DNA from 4 places in the Acidovorax sp. 107 genome. Region 2 is predicted to be linked to each of the others. Evidence: predicted binding sites of a transcription regulator. Region 2 holds the regulator's gene; each other region holds the start of a gene.
What was found. Region 2 encodes sigma-54, which starts transcription at its own class of promoters, with help from an activator protein. Its sites were predicted from a motif close to TGGCANGNAANCTGCTTT; they were not measured.
Positions count from the first base shown of each region.

Region 1 (4,937 bases), 1.6 Mb from region 2:
CGCAGCGTGACAGGCTACGCCACCTTCATGCTCGACATGCCAGATGCCGTGGACGCGGCCAGCGAGAAGGCAAAAGCTCTGGGCGGGCAAATCATCAAGCCACCCTACGCCACCTACTACGGCCAATGGCAGGCGGTGCTGGCGGACCCGGAGGACAACGTGTTCCGGGTGAGCGTTGTGGGCGTTCCGCGCAACGTTGCTTGAGCAGCCCCTGCCCGGTCAGGCCAACAGCGGCAGTGACCGCCAAAGCATCCGCGGGGTGAACCAACGCCCACCCCTGTGCCATCCATCGCGCCTCAATAGGCCTTGAAGTTGGCCGCCACCCGCTGGTTCAGGTAGTCGCCAGCAGCAATCGCCGGGTACTTCTTGCCCGGCCCTTCGATGATGGCATCGCGGTTGGCCTGGGCAAAGAAAGCGATGCTGTAGCGCGGCCCCATGTACTCGCCGGGCAGCGGGTTCTTCACGCGGTGGAAGTTGCTGGGCAACTGGTCGTCGCTCCAGCGCATCAGCATGTCGCCGATGTTGCAGGTGATGGCCTGCTCGTCGGGCTCCACGGACGTCCAGGCCTGGGTGTCCATCTCCTTGCCCGGGCACACCTGCAAGCCGCCCTGGCCCTGGCGCTGAAAGAGCAGGGTCAGGCAATCAAAGTCGGTATGCGCCCCGGCGCGCCACAGGCCCAGGCGGGCTTGCTGCTCGGGCGGGGTCGCAAAGTAGTGCAGCAGGCGCAAGGTGCTTTGGTAACTGGCCTGCGCAGGGTCGTGCGCGCGGGCAAAGAAGGCCTCGTCAAACCCCAGCTTCCACGCAAAGCACGACAGCACCTGCATGGCCACCTGCCAGCACTGGCCTTCGAAGGCGAGCATGGTGGCCTGAAAGCCCGCCAGCTCCTCGTCGGTGGGCCACAGGCCTGCCATGTGCGGGCGGGTGATCTGGTACGACTCCTTCTGATCCGGCGTGCCGGTGGAGGGGCGCACCTGCGCGCGACTCTCCCAGCCCACATTCAGCGCTTTCTTGAGCGGGTACTGCGCCTTCACGGCATCCGGCAGCGCAAAGAAGCGCTCGGTCATCGCAAAGGCGTTGTGCACTTCGGCCAGGTCAATACCGTGGTTCACGATCTGGAAAAAGCCGACATCGACGGCAGCGTCCCATAGCTGGTCGGCAATCTCGGTCTTGCGCTGCGCAAAGTCGCTGAGGTCGATGCGGCGGATCTCGCGGCTCGCGGTTTCCGAGCCCATCGCGCCCATGCGCGTTTCTTTTTGCAGCTCGGCGAGGTCGTAGTTGGCAGTGGTGGTCATGCAGTTCTCCTGAAGACAAGTGGAAGGAAGAAAGGCCCTCCCGCTGGGTGCTTCAAGAGTGGATGCACCGCCTGCGGCAGCCGTCCTTTTAACCCTTGAAGCCACGGTGTGCCAACGCACACCGCTGTGCGCACAGCGGGCTTCAAGAGCAATTTCCGACTGGCATCGCCCCGTGCAGGATGGCACAGGGGGCAACACAGTGAACGCTTCTACTCTTGCCAATAGCGATGCAAGAAGAATGCCCACGGCTCCTTGCTTGTGTGTCCAAGCAGGGTGAGAGCGCTTGGGCACAGCGCATCAAAAGCCATGCATACATGTCACTGATTGTGATTGGCATGCCAAATGCAAGCGCCCTGCACCACAACGGCGGGCGTGCAGACAGTCCGGCGTTGCACAACGACAGCCACCCACCCACCCACCATCGACGGAGACACCCACACCATGCACGCGCTCATGTCTACGCCCCCAGCCAGCTTTGACGACCCCACCCCCATCAACGACACCGACGGCACCTACCTGCGCCAGGCCATCGCGTGGTCGTGCACTGCCCGCGCGCGCGGCAACCGTCCGTTTGGTGCAGTGGTCATCAGTGCCGAAGGGCGCCTGCTGGCCGAGGCCTACTGCAACACCACCGAGACCGGCGACTGCACCGGCCACGCCGAGACCAATGCCGTGCGCCAGCTCAGCCCGCGCGTGGGGCGCGATGCCCTGGCCAAGGCCACGCTGTATTCATCGGCCGAGCCCTGCGTGATGTGTGCGGGCGCCATCTTCTGGTCGGGCATTGGGCGCGTGGTGTTCGGCATTGACGCCGAACGCCTGCGCGTGTTCCGGGGCGAACGTGCCGAACAGCGCGACGCCGAGCTGTCGTGCCGTGACGTGTTTGCCGCCTCGCCCCATGCCATCGAATGCATCGGCCCCGCTATGGTCGAAGAAGCCAGCGCGCCACACATCGGGTTCTGGAAAGTCTGACCCACTCCCGCGCGGGCAGAATCTGCAGCGCACACTCTGCACTCCCCATGCCTCGCACCACCGCCATGACCGAATCCGAAGCCGAAGCCGCCTCTGGCGCGCTGCTCAGCCGCGCCAAGCAGGGCCGCGAACGCATCTTGAGCGCCATCCGCGAAGCGGCCATTGCCGAGTTCAGCCGCCATGGCTTCAAGGGGGCATCCACCAAGGCCATCGCCGAGCGCGCGGGCCTGACCAAGCCGCAGTTGCACTACTACATCGCCAGCAAGGAAGAGCTGTATGAAGAGCTGCTGTATTCAGTGCTCAACGGCTGGTCGGGCGCGTTCCAGTTCGACAGCCAGAGCGACGACCCCAAGAAAGTGCTGAGCACTTACGTGCGCAAGAAGCTCGACTACGCGCTGGACAACCCGGGCCTGTCGCGCATCTTCACCACCGAGGTGCTGGGCGGTGGGCGCAACCTGGGCAAATACTGGCCCGTGGCCGTCAAGTCCACCCAGCAGAAGGTGGACCTCATCCACCGCTGGATCGCCGAAGGCCGCATGCGCGCAGTCAACCCCACACTGCTGCTCATGCAGATATGGGGCATGACGCAGCACTACGCCGACTACGGCGTACAGGTGCACATCATGCTGGGCCTGGCGCCCGACGAGCCCATTGACCGCGAGCCCATCGTGCGCGAACTCACCAGCTTTGTGCTGCTGGGCTGCGGCCTCGCACCAGACTAAAGCCCCATGCCCATTTCTGGGCATGGTCTACGCGCCAAAGGGCCTGAGGGGCGCGATGCGCACCAGCACGCGGCGCAAATCCGTCGCGATAAGGCCGCGTTGATCCACCACAAAGACGTTTGACAGGTTTTTGTGGCTGGCACAGCCTTTGCAATAGTTTGACCAATCGATCAAATCACATGGTCAAACAATGCAGACAGCCCCCGACACCGCCAGCGCCACCCGCACAGAACACACGTTCGAGCTGATCCTGCAGCGCAGTCAGATGCGCTTGCCTGTTGGCCCTGGCGAGAGCATGGCCGACGTGCTGCAGCTCGCTGGCGTGCCGCTGGAAACCCTGTGCGAGCAGGGCGTGTGCGGCACCTGCGTGACCCGCTGGCTGGACGGCGAACCCGACCACCGCGACAGCTGCCTGAGCGTTGCAGAGCAAGCCACCCACGTCGCCGTGTGCTGCGCGCGCAGCCACAGCGCCACGCTCACGCTGGACCTGTAGGCCCATCTCCCACAACCCGAAGGACCCCCGCCATGCGCATCCTCGTGATCTATTGCCACCCGGTAGAGACCAGCTACAACGCCGCACTGCACACCGAGGTGGTGCAGCAGCTGCGCGGCGCGGGCCATGAGGTGGACGACTGCGACCTGTACGCCGAGGGCTTCAACCCCGTGATGACACGCGAAGAGCGCCTGGGCTACCACGAGGTGCCCAGCAACCAGTTGCCCGTGCAGGGCTATGTGGACCGCTTGCTCTGGGCCGAGGCGGTAGTGTTCTGCTTTCCCACCTGGTGCTTTGGCATGCCGGCGATGCTCAAGGGCTTTTTCGATCGCGTGCTCATGCCCGGCGTGGCCTTTGACATCAGCGACCCGCACAACGTCAAGCCCTCGCTCACGCACATCAAGCGCATCTCCGCCGTGGTCACCTACGGCCGCCCCCGCTGGACGGCCCTGTTCATGGGCGACCCGCCACGCAAGTCCATCACCCGCTACATGCGCCTGCTCACCGGCGGCAAGGCGCGGGTGGACTACCACGCCTACTACCACATGAACGTGGCCACACCACCCCGGCTTGCGGCCTTCAAGGCCCGCGTGGGCCAGGCCATGGCGCGCTTTGCATAAGACCAATTTCTAAGGGCCACGGCATGCACGCATCCAGCACTCCCGACCACATCCTGCGCGCACGGTTGCCGCGGTGGCTGCTGCCCACCGCGTGGCCGCAGCAGGGCCACCAGCCCGCACTAGCCGACCTGCACCTGGCCCAGGGCCGCATCGTGCAGGTGCTGCCCCATGGCACCCATCCAGCGCCCCACGGCACGGTGTGGGACGTAGCAGGCGCGCTGGTGCTACCCGGCCTGGTGGATGCGCACACCCACCTGGACAAGGCCTTCACCCTGCCCCGCATGGGTGTGGTCAAACCCGGCCTGCTGGGCGCCATCGAGGCCATGATGGTGGACCGCCAGGGCTGGACCGAAGCCGACATCCACGCCCGCGCCAGCCGCGCGCTGCAATGGGCCTACGACGCGGGCACCGTGCACCTGCGCACCCACTGCGACTGGTGGGAGCCTGATGCACAGCCACAGGCCTGGAACGTGTTGCGCGCACTGGCCCATGACTGGGCCGACCGCATCACGCTGGAGCGCGTGAGCCTGATCCCATTGCACCTGTATACGGAACGCAGCGCCGCCATGCAGCTAGCCACCACCGTGGCCGCCAGCGGCCCCGGCGCCTTGCTGGGCGGCTTTGTGCATTCCACCAACTGGGACCCGCAGGCGCTGCGCCACCTGTTGGAAGCCGCACAACACCACGGACTGAACGTGGACCTGCATGTGGACGAAGAACTGCACCCCGGCGCCCAAGGCTTGGCAACCACCGCTGCACTGCTCAAGGAGCTGCGTTTTGAAGGCCATGTGGTCTGTGGCCACACCTGCGCGCTGGCGGCACAGGATGAAGCCACCGCCCT
Region 1 is NZ_QBTZ01000001.1:4,361,964-4,366,900, reverse strand. It holds gene C8C99_RS20405 (VOC family protein) at 1-204, shown strand, start outside; gene C8C99_RS20400 (isopenicillin N synthase family oxygenase) at 297-1,292, opposite strand; gene C8C99_RS20395 (nucleoside deaminase) at 1,746-2,261, shown strand; gene C8C99_RS20390 (TetR/AcrR family transcriptional regulator) at 2,327-2,983, shown strand; gene C8C99_RS20385 (2Fe-2S iron-sulfur cluster binding domain-containing protein) at 3,174-3,476, shown strand; gene C8C99_RS20380 (NAD(P)H-dependent oxidoreductase) at 3,509-4,096, shown strand; gene C8C99_RS20375 (amidohydrolase family protein) at 4,120-4,937, shown strand, end outside.
Region 1: a site for sigma-54 is predicted at 3,121-3,138, ahead of C8C99_RS20385 (2Fe-2S iron-sulfur cluster binding domain-containing protein). Genes of this name have one in related genera too.

Region 2 (4,937 bases):
ATGGGTGTGGCAGGCAAGTACTACACCGACGGCACGATGGCTGGCAGCATGCAGACGGTGCTGCAAGTGGTCGAATACCTGGCATCGACGGCGCGCAAAGCCTGACGAGTTGCCGACCCTGTCGGCAAGCTGTCCCAAAGGCCCGCTGATGCGGGCTTTTTTTCGGGATGGGTACCATCGGGTGGCTACAATCATTGCAAGATTCGTGCCCTATGACCCAACGCCTACTCCCCCTCCTGTTGCTCGCAGCCCTGACTGGCCTTGCGGGCGTGGCACACGCCGAAAAGGCCGACCGTGCCAAGCCCATGAACATCGAGGCTGATGCCCTGCGTCACGATGAACTCAAGCAGACCAGCGTGTTCTCGGGCCGCGTGGTGATGACCAAGGGCACCATCGTGCTGCGCGGCGCGCGGCTGGATGTGCGCCAGGACGCCGACGGTTACCAGTACGGCGTGGTCACGGCCGAGGCGGGCAAACGGGCGTTCTTCCGCCAGAAGCGCGACACCGTGACCGGAGCGCCGGACGAGTTCATCGAAGGCGAGAGCGAAGTCATCGAGTACGACGGCAAGGCCGACAACGTGCGCTTCATCACCCGCGCCGAACTGCGCCGCTACCGTGGGTCGGTGCTGAACGATGAGATCACCGGCGCCGTGATCGTCTACAACAACCTCACCGACGTGTTCACCGTGGACGGCCAGAAGGCGCCCGCGTCTTCGGCTGCGGCAGGCGACACCCCCGCGCCCGGTGGCCGTGTGCGCGCCGTGCTGGCGCCCAAGGACCCGCCGCCCGGTGCGGCAGCCCCGGCCCCTGCGCCCGACGCGCCCGCACCGGCGCTGCGCCCCAGCAGCAGCCTTGGCGGCGGCGCCAAGTGAGCGGGCCTGTGGTGAGTACCGGTCCTGATACCCAGGCGGGTGGCCGCCTGGGGCCTGATTCGCAGTCGGGCAGCCGCCTGGAGGTGCAGCACCTGGCCAAGTCCTATGGCAGCCGCAAGGTCGTCAAGGATGTGTCGCTGGTGGTGCAAAAAGGCGAGGTGGTGGGGCTGCTCGGGCCCAATGGCGCGGGCAAGACCACGTCGTTCTACATGATCGTGGGCCTGGTGCGCAGCGATGCGGGCGACATCCGCATCGATGGCCAATCGGTGGCCCACATGCCCATCCATCGCCGGTCGCGCCTGGGGCTGTCGTACCTGCCGCAAGAAGCCTCCATCTTCCGCAAGCTCACTGTCGAAGAAAACGTGCGCGCCGTGCTGGAACTGCAGCGCGCCGATGACGGCCAGCCGCTGTCGCGCGATGCCATCGAAGAGCGCCTGACAGCCCTGCTGCAGGAGCTGCGCGTGGACCACCTGCGTGCCTCGCCCGCCCTGGCGCTGTCGGGCGGCGAGCGCCGCCGCGTCGAGATTGCCCGCGCCCTGGCCACCCAGCCACGTTTCATCCTGCTGGACGAACCCTTCGCCGGTATCGACCCCATCGCCGTGATCGAGATCCAGCGCATCATCGGCTTCCTGAAGGCGCGGGGCATCGGTGTGCTCATCACCGACCACAACGTGCGCGAGACGCTGGGCATCTGCGACCACGCCTTCATCATCAGCGACGGCCGCGTACTGGCCCAGGGCACGCCCTCCGAGATCGTGGACAACGCCGAAGTGCGCCGGGTGTACCTGGGCGAGCATTTCCGCATGTGATGAAGCCTGGACTGTCGCTGCGCGTCTCGCAGCACCTTGCATTGACCCCTCAGCTCCAGCAGTCCATCCGGCTGCTGCAGTTGTCCACGCTCGAACTGTCGCAGGAAGTCGAGCAGATGCTCGACGAAAACCCGTTCCTCGAACGCAATGCCGACGAAGCCCCGCGTGAGGAGTTTGGCCTGGAAGCCGCCGACACGCCCGCACAGGCCGACGACTACAGTGCCGATGATGCTATGTTTTCAGGAGCTGCCAGCGCAAGCAGCACCAGCACTGAAAGCCAAAATGATGCTGAAATCTCCGGTGGAGGCACCGACGAGCCCGACTGGAGCGGCGACGGCACCGTCGAGATGGTGCCCAATGATGCCGAGTGGGGCGGCGACGCCCCCGCCCGCACCCATAACGGCGCCGAGGGCGACGAGGCCGACGCCACCGAACTGGCGCGCTCGCACGAATCGCTCACGGCCTTCCTGCACCGCCAGGCGCTGTCGCTGCGGCTGTCTGACGTGGACACGGCCGCACTGCGTTTTCTCATCGAATCGCTGAACGACGACGGTTACCTGGAAGAGCCTCTCGAAGAGCTGGCGATCAGCCTCGCCGGGCCCGACGACCTGGAGCAGATCGAAGAACTGGTACATCGCTTCACGGTGGCCCAAAGGCTGCTGCAAAGCCTGGAGCCTGTGGGCGTCGGCGCGCGCAACCTGGCCGAATGCCTGACGCTGCAGCTCACCGCCCTGGCGGCCGACGAAGACAGCGATGCCGACCCCGACGCCGTGCAGACCGCGCTGCGCATCTGCCAGCAGCCGCTGGAGATGCTGGCCCGCCGCGACATCCGCCGCCTGACGCAGCTGTGTGGCGATGGCGAGGAGCGCACGCGCGCCGCCATGGCCCTGATCGCCCGCTTGGAGCCGCGCCCTGGCCGCCGTTTTGCCGATGTTGAGCGCAACATCATCATTCCCGACGTCATCGTGCGCAAAGCCGGGCGTGCCAACGGCCGCGATGGCCAGCACAACTTCATCGTCAGCCTCAACCCCGATGTGATGCCCCGCCTGCGTGTGCACGACATCTACGCCGGCGCGCTGCGCGGTCACAAGGGCGGCGAGGGCCACCAGGGCATGCAGCAGCGCCTGCAGGAGGCGCGCTGGTTCATCAAGAACATCCAGCAGCGTTTTGACACCATCCTGCGTGTCTCGCGCGCCATCGTCGAGCGGCAGAAGAACTTCTTCACCCACGGCGAGCTGGCCATGCGCCCGCTGGTGCTGCGCGACATCGCTGACGAACTGGGCCTGCACGAGTCCACCATCAGCCGCGTGACCACCGCCAAGTACATGGCCACGCCGATCGGCACCTACGAGCTGAAATACTTCTTTGGCTCCGGCCTGGGCACCGAAACGGGCGGCAATGCATCGAGCACGGCCGTGCGCGCACTGATCAAGCAGTTCGTGTCGGCGGAAAACCCGGCCAAGCCGCTGTCCGACAGCCAGATCGCCGAGATGCTCAAGGAGCAGGGCATCGAATGCGCCCGCCGCACCGTGGCCAAGTACCGCGAGGCGCTCAAGATCGCGCCGGCGAATTTGCGCAAGGCTTTGTAGACGCTCGGCAGGTGGCGCACTGCCCGCCAGCGCCGCCGTAGTCTTTTCTGTTGTTTCCGTATTACCCACCGCAGCCCACCATGGCCCGCATCGTCTTCGACCTCCCCGCGCACTTCGGTTTTGCCACCGAGCTGCAGATCTACATCAGCCATGTGAACCAGGGCGGGCACCTGGACAACGCGCAGTTGCTCAGCCTGGTGTCCGAAGCGCGCGTGCGTTTCTTCCAGTCGCTGGGCTACCCCGAGGCGGACGTGGGCGGCCTGTCCATCGTCGTGGGCGACATCGTGGCGCAGTACAAGTCCGAAGGTTTCCACGGCGAAACCATGCGCGTGGAGATGGCGCCGGCCGACTTCAACCGCTATGGGTTCGACCTGGTCTTTTGCATGACCGAGAAGACCTCGGGCCGCGAGGTGGCGCGCGGCAAGATCGGCATCGTCTTCATTGGCAAGGCCGACCGCAAGGTGGCGGCTATCCCTGAATCCATCCGCCAGTTGCTGCTGGCGCGCGCCGGCACGCCGGGTTCCCACACGTTGCCCGAGCGCGTATCCTCCCCATCGACATGAACCAACTCCAACTTTTCCTCCCTTGCGCTGCGGGCGTCGAGGGCTTTCTGGCCGACGAGGTGCATGGCATCACCGGCCTCACGGGGCAAGACCTGCTGGTGGGCCGGGGTGGCGTGCTGCTGCGCGCCTCGTGGCGCCAGGCCATGCAGCTCAACCTGCACAGCCGCCTGGCGCAGCGCGTGCTGGTGCAACTTGCGCACCGCCCGTACCGCTCCGAGAACGATCTGTACGGAATGGCCAGCGACGTGGCCTGGGAGATCTGGTTCACCACACGCCAGACCTTCAAGGTCGAGGTGACAGCCCAGCACAGCCCGCTGCAGAGCCTGAACTTCGCGGGCCTCAAGGTGAAGGACGCCGTGGCCGACCGCTTCCGCCACAAGAGCGGCGTGCGCCCCGATGTGAACACCCAGTGGCCCGACGTGCGCATCCACCTGCACCTGACCACCGACGAGGCCACGCTCTACATCGACACCTCGGGCGAGCCGCTGTTCAAGCGCGGCTGGCGCGAGGACAAGGGCGACGCACCGCTCAAGGAAACCCTGGCCGCCGCCATGATCGCTGCCAGCGGCTGGGACCCGCATGGCGACAACCCCCTGCCCCTGTACGACCCCTGCTGCGGCAGCGGCACCATCGTGGTCGAGGCGGCGCAGATCGCCTGCCGCATCCCCGCGGGCATGCTGCGGCGCTTTGCGTTTGAAAAGCTACTGCCCTTCCAGGCGCACGTCTGGTCTGCTATCAAAAACGAAGCTGAAAGCGCAATTTGTACTAGCGCTGTACCCATATTTGGCAGTGATGTGGCCTTCCGCATGGTCGATTTTGCCCAGCGCAACGCCGAGCGCGCAGGCGTGGCCGAGGCCGTGCAGCTGCGCGGTGGCGACGCCCTGCAGCGCATGCCGCCTTGCGAGCAGCCCGGCGTGATGTTGCTCAACCCGCCCTATGGCGAGCGCATTGCGGCCGCAGGCAGCGCAGGCCGCAACGCCAGTGAGCGCGCGGCCGACCGCGCCCAGGGCCTGGCCGTGGGCCGCGAAGAGGCGCAGACCGAAGACGGCGGCGAGTTCTTCAGCCAGCTGGCCACGCACTGGAAGAAGAACTACAGCGGCTGGA
Region 2 is NZ_QBTZ01000001.1:2,806,361-2,811,297, reverse strand. It holds gene C8C99_RS13195 (thiol:disulfide interchange protein DsbA/DsbL) at 1-105, shown strand, start outside; gene lptA (lipopolysaccharide transport periplasmic protein LptA) at 213-872, shown strand; gene lptB (LPS export ABC transporter ATP-binding protein) at 884-1,681, shown strand; gene C8C99_RS13180 (RNA polymerase factor sigma-54) at 1,681-3,270, shown strand; gene C8C99_RS13175 (thioesterase family protein) at 3,351-3,833, shown strand; gene C8C99_RS13170 (class I SAM-dependent RNA methyltransferase) at 3,830-4,937, shown strand, end outside.

Region 3 (4,937 bases), 2.4 Mb from region 2:
CGTGGCCCTGTCGCAGGCCCTGAAGCGGCTGGCGCAGCAGTGGCTGGACGCCAGCGACCGCAGCGCGCTGGAGGCCCAGGCGCAAGACGCGCTGCGCGCGCGGGGCTGGGCGCCCGACTACCTCACGGTGCGCCGCCGGGCGGACCTGCTGCCCGCCACGGCCGACGATGTTGCAGGCACGCTGGTAGCGCTGGGTGCTGCGCGGCTGGGCAGCACGCGGCTGATTGACAACTTGGAGTTCTGATTAGCTACCATTTTTATAGCTACTCAGGCATGATCCACTAGCGCTTCCAGCCAAAAACGCTTCAACTCACTCACATCCACCCGCTGCGGGCCAGCCACTGCACCAGCAAGCCGGTCACCACCTCGGGCTGCTCCATGGTCAGCATGTGGCCGCTGTCGGGCAGCAGGTGGTGCTCGGCGCCGGGCACCAGTGCCGCGATCTCTGCAGAACATTCGGGCGGCGTGAGCTGGTCGGCTGCGCCACACACCACCAGCACGGGGCAGGCCAGCTGGGGCAGGTGCAAGCGCGCATCGGGGCGGTGGATCACGGCGCGGTTCTGGCGCACCAGGTGGTCGGGGCCCGCATCCAGCACAAAGTCCAGATAGGCCTGCACCAGCTCAGCCTTGGCAGCGTTCACGGGGTGGAAGGCCAAGGCCACGTTGGGCTCGATGACCTCGCGCACGCGGCCCTGTTCAAACAGCGCGATGGCGCCTTCGCGCAGGGCGCGCATGTCGGGTGTCTCGGGCCGCGCGGTGGTGCCCAGCAGCGCCAGCCCTGCGACCCGTTCCGGCGCCTGGCGCGCGGCCTCCATGGCGACCATGCCGCCCATCGACGCGCCGGCCAGCACCAGCGGCCCCGCGTGCTGCGCCAGCAGGCGGGCGGCAAAGTCCTCGATGCGATGCAGGTTCACATCCTGGTGGGCGATGGCGACCTCGGGGCGCAGCGCGGCGGGCAGCAGCGGCAGCACGCCGCGCCACATGCGTTCATCGGCGGCCAGACCGGGCAGGAGCAGAAGTTGGGGGGATTGGGACATGGGTAAAAAAAAAGGGCGTCACCAAGTTGGTGCGCCATCGCAAGCATGCAGACAGCCCCGGCAGCGGGGCACGGACCGCACATTGTGAACAGCCGATGACCACTTGTCACCGCCCCCGGAATAGTTGCCCGCGATGGCTCGGGACTTGCTAGCATGGTCTGCATATGCCCATCCACGCCGCGCTCCACCACGTCACGCATTACCAATACGACCGGCTGGTCGGCCTCGGGCCGCAGACGATCCGATTGCGGCCTGCGCCCCATTGCCGCAGCAATGTGATTTCGTACTCGCTCAAGGTCGAGCCCGCGCAGCACTTCATCAACTGGCAGCAGGACCCGTTTGCCAACTACCAGGCGCGGCTGGTGTTCCCAGAGAAGACGCGCGAGTTCAAGGTCACGGTGGACCTGGTGGTGGAAATGGCGGTGTACAACCCCTTCGACTTCTTCCTGGAGCCCGAGGCCGAGCACATCCCCTTCAAGTACAGCAGCGATGTGCAGCAGGAGCTGGCGCCCTACCTGGCCACCGACCCGGTGACGCCGCTGGTGCAGGCGTACCTGGACAAAATCGACCGCAGCAAACAACGCTCCATCGACTTCCTGGTCAAGCTCAACCAGCAGGTGGCGCAGGACGTGCGCTACCTGATCCGCCTGGAGCCCGGCGTGCAGACGCCCGAAGAGACGCTGCAAAAAGCCAGCGGCTCGTGCCGCGACTCAGGCTGGCTGCTGGTGCAGCTGCTGCGTCACCTGGGGCTGGCGGCGCGCTTTGTGTCGGGCTATCTGATCCAGCTCACGCCCGATGTGAAGGCGCTGGACGGCCCCAGTGGCACCGACCACGACTTCACCGACCTGCACGCCTGGTGCGAGGTCTACCTGCCCGGCGCGGGCTGGATTGGCCTGGACGCCACCAGTGGCCTGATGGCGGGCGAGGGCCACATCCCGCTGGCCTGCACGCCGCAACCCTCGGGGGCCGCGCCGATTGAAGGCGGCGTGGACAAGGCCGAGGTGGAGTTCAGCCACGAGATGCGCGTGACACGCATCTTTGAATCGCCCCGCGTGACCAAGCCCTACACCGAAGACCAGTGGCAAGCCGTGCTGGCCCTCGGCGAGCAGGTGGACGCCGACCTGGTGGCGGGCGACGTGCGGCTGACGATGGGCGGTGAGCCCACCTTTGTGGCCGTGGGCGACCGCGACGCGCCGGAGTGGAACACCGATGCGCTGGGCCCCACCAAGCGCGGCTTTGCCACCGAACTCACGCACAAGCTGCGCGCCGAATACGGCCAGGGCGGCTTTCTGCACTTTGGCCAGGGCAAGTGGTACCCGGGCGAGCAGCTGCCGCGCTGGGCACTGTCGATCTGCTGGCGCGCCGACGGCCAGCCCGCGTGGCAGAACCCCGCGCTGTTTGCCGACGAGCGTGACCCATCCCACTACACCAGCGCCGACGCCGAGCGTTTTGTGCGCCACCTCACGCGCAAGCTGGGCATCACCGACCGCTACATCCAGCCCGGGTATGAAGACACCTTCTACTACCTGTGGCGCGAGCGGCGCCTGCCCATCAACGTGGACCCGTTCGACGCGCGCCTGGACGATGAGCTGGAGCGCGCCCGCCTGCGCCGCGTGTTCGAGCAAAAGCTCGACAGCGTGGTGGGCTATGTGCTGCCGCTGCAAGCAGGTGTGGGCGCGGGCACGCTGGCGGGCAGTGTGTGGAGCACGGGGCCCTGGTTCTTCCGCGACGACCGCATGCTGCTCATCCCCGGCGATTCGCCCATGGGCTACCGCCTGCCGCTCGATGCCCTGCCCTGGGTGAAGGCATCGGACACCGAACACCTGATCCCGCAAGACCCGACCGCACCCCAAGGCCCGCTGCCCGCTGCGACCACGCTGCGAGCGCGGTATTCCGTGCCCGCAGGCCCCGTCACCGGCGACCGCGACCTGCCCTACCTGGCAGGTGCCACCGCACCGGGCGAAGCCCGGCGCGTAACGCAGGGCACTGCGGGTGGTGACCACGCGCGCCAGGCCGGGCAGCCCGACCCCCATGCGGGCATGCAGCCCCCAGGCAAGTTCCAGTCGGCGGCAGGCCTGTCGCGCACCGCCCTGTGCGTGGAGGTGCGCGACCAGCGCCGCGCGAGCGGCCCCAAGGCCGAAAAGGTGGGCGAGAAGTACGGCGTGCTCTACGTCTTCATGCCGCCACTGGCGCGCCTGGATGACTACCTGGACCTGCTGGCCGCCATCGAAGCGACGGCCGAAGAACTGGGCATGAAGATCGTGCTGGAAGGCTACCCGCCGCCACGCGACGCACGCCTGAAGGTGCTGGCGGTGACGCCCGACCCCGGCGTGATCGAAGTGAACATCCACCCCGCCACCCACTGGAAGGAGCTGGTGCAGCACACCGAGTTTCTGTACCAGGCCGCGTGGGAGACGCGCCTTTCGGCCGAGAAGTTCATGACCGATGGCCGCCACACCGGCACCGGCGGCGGCAACCACTTTGTGATGGGCGGCGCCACCCCGGCCGACTCGCCGTTTTTGCGCAAGCCCGAGCTGCTGGCCAGCCTGCTGCTGTACTGGCACAACCACCCCAGCCTGAGCTATTTGTTCAGCGGCCTGTTCATCGGCCCCACCAGCCAGTCGCCGCGTGTGGACGAGGCACGCAACGACCAGCTGTACGAGCTGGAGATTGCCCTGCGCGAGATCGAGGCCAACCGCGCCGTATATGGGCAGGAAATGCCGCCCTGGGTGGTAGACCGCACGCTGCGCAACATCCTGGTGGACGTGACGGGCAACACGCACCGCAGCGAATTCAGCATCGACAAGATGTTCTCGCCCGACAGCAGCACCGGCCGCCTGGGCCTCTTGGAGCTGCGCGCGTTCGAGATGCCGCCCCATGCCCACATGAGCGTGGTGCAACAGTTGCTGCTGCGCGCCCTGATCGCCCGCTTCTGGAAGGCGCCCTACCGCGCGCCCGCCGCCCGCTGGGGCACCGAGCTGCACGACCGCTGGATGCTGCCCACCTTCATCCAGCAGGACATGCACGACGTGGTGGCTGAGATGAACGCCGCAGGTTATGCGTTCGACCCCGCCTGGTTTGCGCCGCAGTTCGAGTTCCGCTTCCCCATGGTCGGCACGGTCCAATCGATGGGCGTGGAACTGACCCTGCGCAACGCGCTGGAGCCCTGGCATGTGATGGGCGAAGAGGGCTCTGCGGGTGGCACGGTGCGCTACGTGGACTCGTCGCTGGAGCGCATCGAGGTGCGCGTGACGGGCATGAACGAAAGCCGCCATGTGGTCACCGTCAACGGCCAGCCGCTGCCGCTGCAAAGCACGGGCACGACCGGCGAATTTGTGGCCGGTGTGCGCTACAAGGCCTGGAACCCACCTTCAGCCCTGCACCCGACCATTGGCGCGCACGCACCACTCACCTTCGACATCGTGGACACCTGGATGAACCGCTCTTTGGGTGGCTGCCAGTACCACGTGGCGCACCCCGGCGGGCGCAACTACGACACCTTCCCGGTCAACGCCTATGAGGCCGAAAGCCGCCGCCTCGCGCGGTTCTCGCGCATGGGCCACACGCCGGGCCGGCTGGCGGTGCCACCGGCGACCATCGAGCTGCCGGGCAGCCGGGAGTTTCCGTTCACGCTGGATCTGCGGCGCAAGATGCGGAGGTAGAGAAGCCCCCCTGAGTCGCTACGCGCCTCGGTGCCCCCGCCAGAGGCGGCGGCTCTTCGGGCACGTCCAAGCCTGCGCAGGCAGGCTTGGAGCCGCGGCCCTCAGCCCCCAAAGGGGGACGACGCCCTCGCTGCGGGGCGGCGCTTGCTTGGCGTCTCTGGCATCGGTCGCGCCGGTTTTGCAGGCTGTGGGTTACCCGCAGAGTGTTGTCGACCAAATGCCCGAAAATCGAGCGCAG
Region 3 is NZ_QBTZ01000001.1:420,963-425,899, reverse strand. It holds gene panC (pantoate--beta-alanine ligase) at 1-244, shown strand, start outside; gene C8C99_RS02075 (alpha/beta fold hydrolase) at 315-1,037, opposite strand; gene C8C99_RS02070 (DUF2126 domain-containing protein) at 1,202-4,699, shown strand; gene C8C99_RS02065 (circularly permuted type 2 ATP-grasp protein) at 4,937-4,937, shown strand, end outside.
Region 3: a site for sigma-54 is predicted at 1,172-1,189, ahead of C8C99_RS02070 (DUF2126 domain-containing protein). Genes of this name have one in related genera too.

Region 4 (4,937 bases), 260 kb from region 2:
CAGCACGCGCCGCGTTGAGCGTGTCACAGGCGGGCGAAGGGTATGTCGGTTCGCGCTCATCAGACCGCAAGGGCTACGCTCAGGAATGCTATTGTATTAATAGCTAGCTGCGTATGTTTCACTGGCGCTACTGCGCAAAATGACTGCAAAAAGCCCCTGTACCTGACATTTGATACCGGCCATATGGAGGTCGCGCCTCTGGTGGCTCAGGTACTGAAGCGTCAGCAGGTTCAGGTGACCTTCTTTGCAGCGAACGAGCGCACCAAAGAAGGGGATGGAAGCCTGGGAGACCACTGGGCGCCATGGTGGCGTGCACGTGCTGCAGAAGGGCACGAGTTTGCCTCCCACACTTGGAACCACACCTACTGGCGCGCCGACGCGGGTACTGTCCAGCATCCGGCCTTTCGGGTTCGCCCTTCGGCGGGCGTGCGCGAGGGCCAGAGCTTTGAGATGTCGGCGTCTGAATACTGCGAAGAAATCACCCGCGCCTCTGATCGCTTGAAGGCCATTACGGGCAAGACACCTTTGCCCCTGTTCCGAGCACCGGGCGGCAGGACCTCTGCGCAGCTGATTTCCAGCGCACGGAAGTGCGGCTACGCGCATGTGGGTTGGTCCCCAGCAGGATTCCTGGGGGATGAGCTGCCCAGTGAAACAGCCAGCAACGCGATGCTGCTGAACAAGGCGCTGCGCGATGTGCGCAGTGGCGACATCCTGCTAGCGCATCTGGGGATCTGGTCGCGCAAGGACGCGTGGGCGCCGGCTGTACTCGAGCCTTTGATCGAGGGGCTGAAGCAGCGGGGCTTTTGCTTTCGCACGCTGCGCGATCATCCCGACTATGCGGCTGCTGTGGCCCACGTTCGCTAGCATGGGCAGCCACGACGGTTTCCGTAACGCTCGCCGTTGCAGTGCAGCGCTGAGGCTTTTAACTGAATAACAGGGTGCCAGGGAGCGCAACAAGATGGGATGGCTAGGCAGTGTATTTGACAGTCTGCAGCAATGGCTTTTTGAGAGCGTGCTGCAGCCGCTGATGTTCACCACCGGGCTGGCCAGTCTGCTGGAAAGCGGCTACGAGGCCTCGGGCTGGCTGCTGGTGGGGTTGCTGCAGTTGGTGGTCATCGTGGCCGTCATTGGTCCCTTGCAGCGCTTGTGGCCGGTGGAGCCCATCACCGACAGGGCCACCATTCGCACCGACATCCTGTACACCTTGATCCACCGGTTGGGTCTGTTCCGACTGGTGCTGTTTTTCACGGTCGATGCGCTGGCGGACTCGATGTTTGGAACCCTGCGCGTGGCCGGTGTCAGTACCTTCCAGCTCGACGGCGTCTGGCCGGGCGTGACGGACATACCCTGGGTCAGTCTGCTGATGTATCTGGTGGTGTTCGATTTTGTGGACTACTGGATCCACCGGGGTCAGCACCATTTTGAGTGGTGGTGGCGCCTGCATTCGCTGCACCATGCGCAGCGGCAGATGACGATGTGGAGCGACAACCGCAACCACCTGCTCGACGACCTGCTGCGCGATGTGATTCTGGTGACGGTGGCGCAGCTGATTGGCGTGGCGCCCGGGCAGTTCATTGCCATCGTGGCCATCGCGCAGCTCAGCGAGAGCTTTCAGCATGCCAACGTGCGACTGTGGTTCGGCCAGGTGGGAGAGCGGCTCTGGATCAGCCCCCGCTTTCACCGGCGGCATCACAGCATCGGCATTGGCCATGAAACGGTCAAGCCACCGGCTGACGCTGCTGGAGGCATGCCATCCGCGCCGCCGCGTGTGGTGCTCGGTGGTCACAACTTTGGGGTGCTCCTGCCCTGGTGGGACATGTTGATGGGCACGGCCAACTTCGAGAAGCGTTTTGACCCCACCGGTGTGCGCGACCAGGTCGAGCCAGGTGCCGATGGCCGCTTGCGCGACTACGGCAGTGGGTTCTGGTCCCAGCAATGGCGGGGCGTACTGCGGTTGCTGGGCAAGGCCTGAGCAGCCCGGCAGGCGCTCCCTGTATGCTTCCCGCCATGGGACTTCTGCTTGATTCTTTCTGGCGTGCCGCCGCCTACTGCCTGCGGCCCCGCGTGATTGCGCTGTCGCTGCTGCCCTTGCTGTTGATGGTCGCCTTGGCGCTGGGCCTGGGCCATTTCTATTGGGATGCAGCAGTGCAGGGGATGCGCGCTTTGCTGGATGCGTCCACGCTGCTGGCCAGCGTCTGGAGCTGGCTTCAGGGCTGGGGTTTGGGTGACGTGACTGCCGTGATGGCGCCGCTGATGGTGGTGCTGGCCGTGGCGCCGGTACTGGTGGTGGTATCGCTGCTTGCGGTGGCAGTGCTCATGACCCCCACATTGGTGGCCTTGGTCGCCGCGCGGCGCTTTCCCGATCTGGAGCGCAAGAAGGGCGGGTCCTTCATTGCGAGTGTGGCCTGGTCGATAGGGTCCACGGTGCTGGCGCTGGTGGCGCTGGCAGTGTCTGTCCCCCTCTGGCTGGTGCCGCCGCTGGTGCTCATCCTGCCGCCCCTGATCTGGGGGTGGCTGACCTACCGGGTGATGGTGTTTGATGCGTTGGCCGATCATGCCAGCAAGGAAGAGCGCCAGGAGATATTCCGTCGCCATCGCAGCAGCCTGCTGGGCATTGGGGTTGTGACGGGTTATCTGGGCGCTGCGCCCAGCATTGTGTGGGCGTCGGGGGTGGTGTTTGCGGCTGCTTTTTTTGTGCTGGTGCCCTTGGCGATCTGGATCTACACCCTGGTGTTCGCATTTTCGTCGCTGTGGTTCACGCACTATGGGCTGGCCGCGCTGCAGCGCTTGCGGGCCGAGCGGACCGCAATGGCGCCGAAGACGGCGTTCTCCCCGGTGGCCGATGCAATGCCGCATCCCGCAGAAGCTACGCCCTTGGATACGGCGGCAGAGCCCGCGCCTGCGCTGCCATCCCCCGCCATTCCCCTGCCAGGAGACAAGACACCATGACCCCTACCTTTGGCCTCATCATCGTGGGCGACGAGATCCTTTCAGGCAAGCGGGCCGACAAGCACATGCCCAAGGTGATTGAGCTTCTGTCGGCGCGTGGCCTTTCTCTGGCCTACGCCGACTACGTGGGCGACAACCCGGACCGCATCACTGCCACGTTGCAGCGGGCGTTTGCTTCGGCCGATGTGGTGTTCTCGTGCGGCGGCATCGGCGCGACACCCGACGATCACACGCGGCAATGTGCTGCGCGTGCCCTGGGCAAGGAGCTGGCCCTGCACCCCGAGGCCGAGGCCCTGATCCGTGAGCGCATGCAGGACGTGGCGCGCGAACAGGGCGTGCCCTATGAGCCCGACCGGTCTGACAACGTGCACCGTCTCAACATGGGCATGTTCCCGGTGGGTGCGCGCATCATTCCCAATCCCTACAACAAGATTCCTGGCTTCAGCTGCGAAGGGGCAGGGGGTGGGGCTGTGCACTTCGTCCCGGGCTTTCCTGTCATGGCCTGGCCCATGATCGAGTGGGTGCTGGAACAGCGCTACGCGGCCCATTTCAACCGTGCGCCACAGACCGAGCAGTCGGTGGTGGTTTATGGCGCCATGGAGGCGGCGTTGACCCCCCTCATGGAGCAGATTGAAAAATCGCACCCGGATGTGCGGGTGTTCAGTTTGCCCAGCGTAGATCATCCACAATACGGGCGGCACATCGAACTGGGCGTCAAAGGCCCCGCGTCCTCGGTGCCTGCGGCATGGCAGGCATTGAAAACTGGATTGCACAAATTTGGTGCAAATTGCGGCCCCGAATTGGTGCGCAATCTGTGAAGTTCAGATTCGATGAATGAATTGCACCGTGTTGGTGCTTTTGGGCACCTGCCATGCCGACCTGTCGCGGGTAGCGCTCCTTCATAGTGCGGCGCTGCACTCGGCTGGCACGCAAACTGCTTTTATCTCGCAAACTCTTTTTTCAACAAGCGCTTTATCCAGGAGAACCTGATGGCCAAGACCGTTGCAGACGTGATGAAGATGGTGAAGGAGAACGAAGTCAAGTTCGTTGACTTCCGTTTCACCGATACCCGTGGCAAACAACAGCACACCACGGTGCCCGTCTCTCACTTCGACGAAGACAAGTTCACTTCGGGCCATGCCTTTGATGGTTCGTCGATTGCCGGTTGGAAGGGCATCGAAGCCTCCGACATGCAGCTGATCCCCGATCCGAGCACGGCCAACATCGATCCTTTCTTCGAAGAAACGACGCTGATCCTGACCTGCGACGTGATCGAGCCCACCGACGGCAAGGCCTACGACCGCGACCCCCGCTCCATCGCAAAGCGCGCTGAAGCCTACCTGAAGGCCTCCGGCCTGGGCGACACCGCCTACTTCGGTCCCGAGCCAGAATTCTTCATCTTCGACGGCGTGCGTTGGAGCACCGAGCCCAACCACACCTTCTACGAAATCGAAGAGTACGAAGCTCCCTGGAACACTGGCGCCAAGCTCGAAGGTGGCAACCGTGGTCACCGTCCCACCGTCAAGGGCGGCTACTTCCCCGTGCCCCCCGTCGACAGCACGCAAGACATGCGCGCCGAGATGTCCCTGATCCTCGAATCCCTGGGCATCCCGGTCGAAGTGTTCCACCACGAAGTGGCGGGCGCTGGCCAGAATGAAATCGGCACCCGTTTCAGCACCCTGGTGGAGCGCGCTGACTGGACCATCCTGCAAAAGTACGTGATCCACAACGTGGCCAATGCCTACGGCAAGACCGCCACGTTCATGCCCAAGCCCTACCACGGCGACAACGGCTCCGGCATGCACGTGCACCAGTCCGTCTGGAAGGACGGCAAGAACCTGTTCGCTGGCGACGGCTATGCCGGTCTGTCGGACTTCGCGCTGTACTACATCGGCGGCATCATCAAGCACGCCCGTGCCCTGAACGCCATCACCAACCCAGGCACCAACAGCTACAAGCGCCTGGTGCCTCACTTCGAAGCCCCGGTG
Region 4 is NZ_QBTZ01000001.1:2,546,714-2,551,650, reverse strand. It holds gene C8C99_RS11940 (YncE family protein) at 1-18, shown strand, start outside; gene C8C99_RS11935 (polysaccharide deacetylase family protein) at 43-864, shown strand; gene C8C99_RS11930 (sterol desaturase family protein) at 959-1,972, shown strand; gene C8C99_RS11925 (EI24 domain-containing protein) at 2,008-2,949, shown strand; gene C8C99_RS11920 (molybdopterin-binding protein) at 2,946-3,767, shown strand; gene glnA (type I glutamate--ammonia ligase) at 3,939-4,937, shown strand, end outside.
Region 4: a site for sigma-54 is predicted at 3,873-3,890, ahead of glnA (type I glutamate--ammonia ligase). Genes of this name have one in related genera too.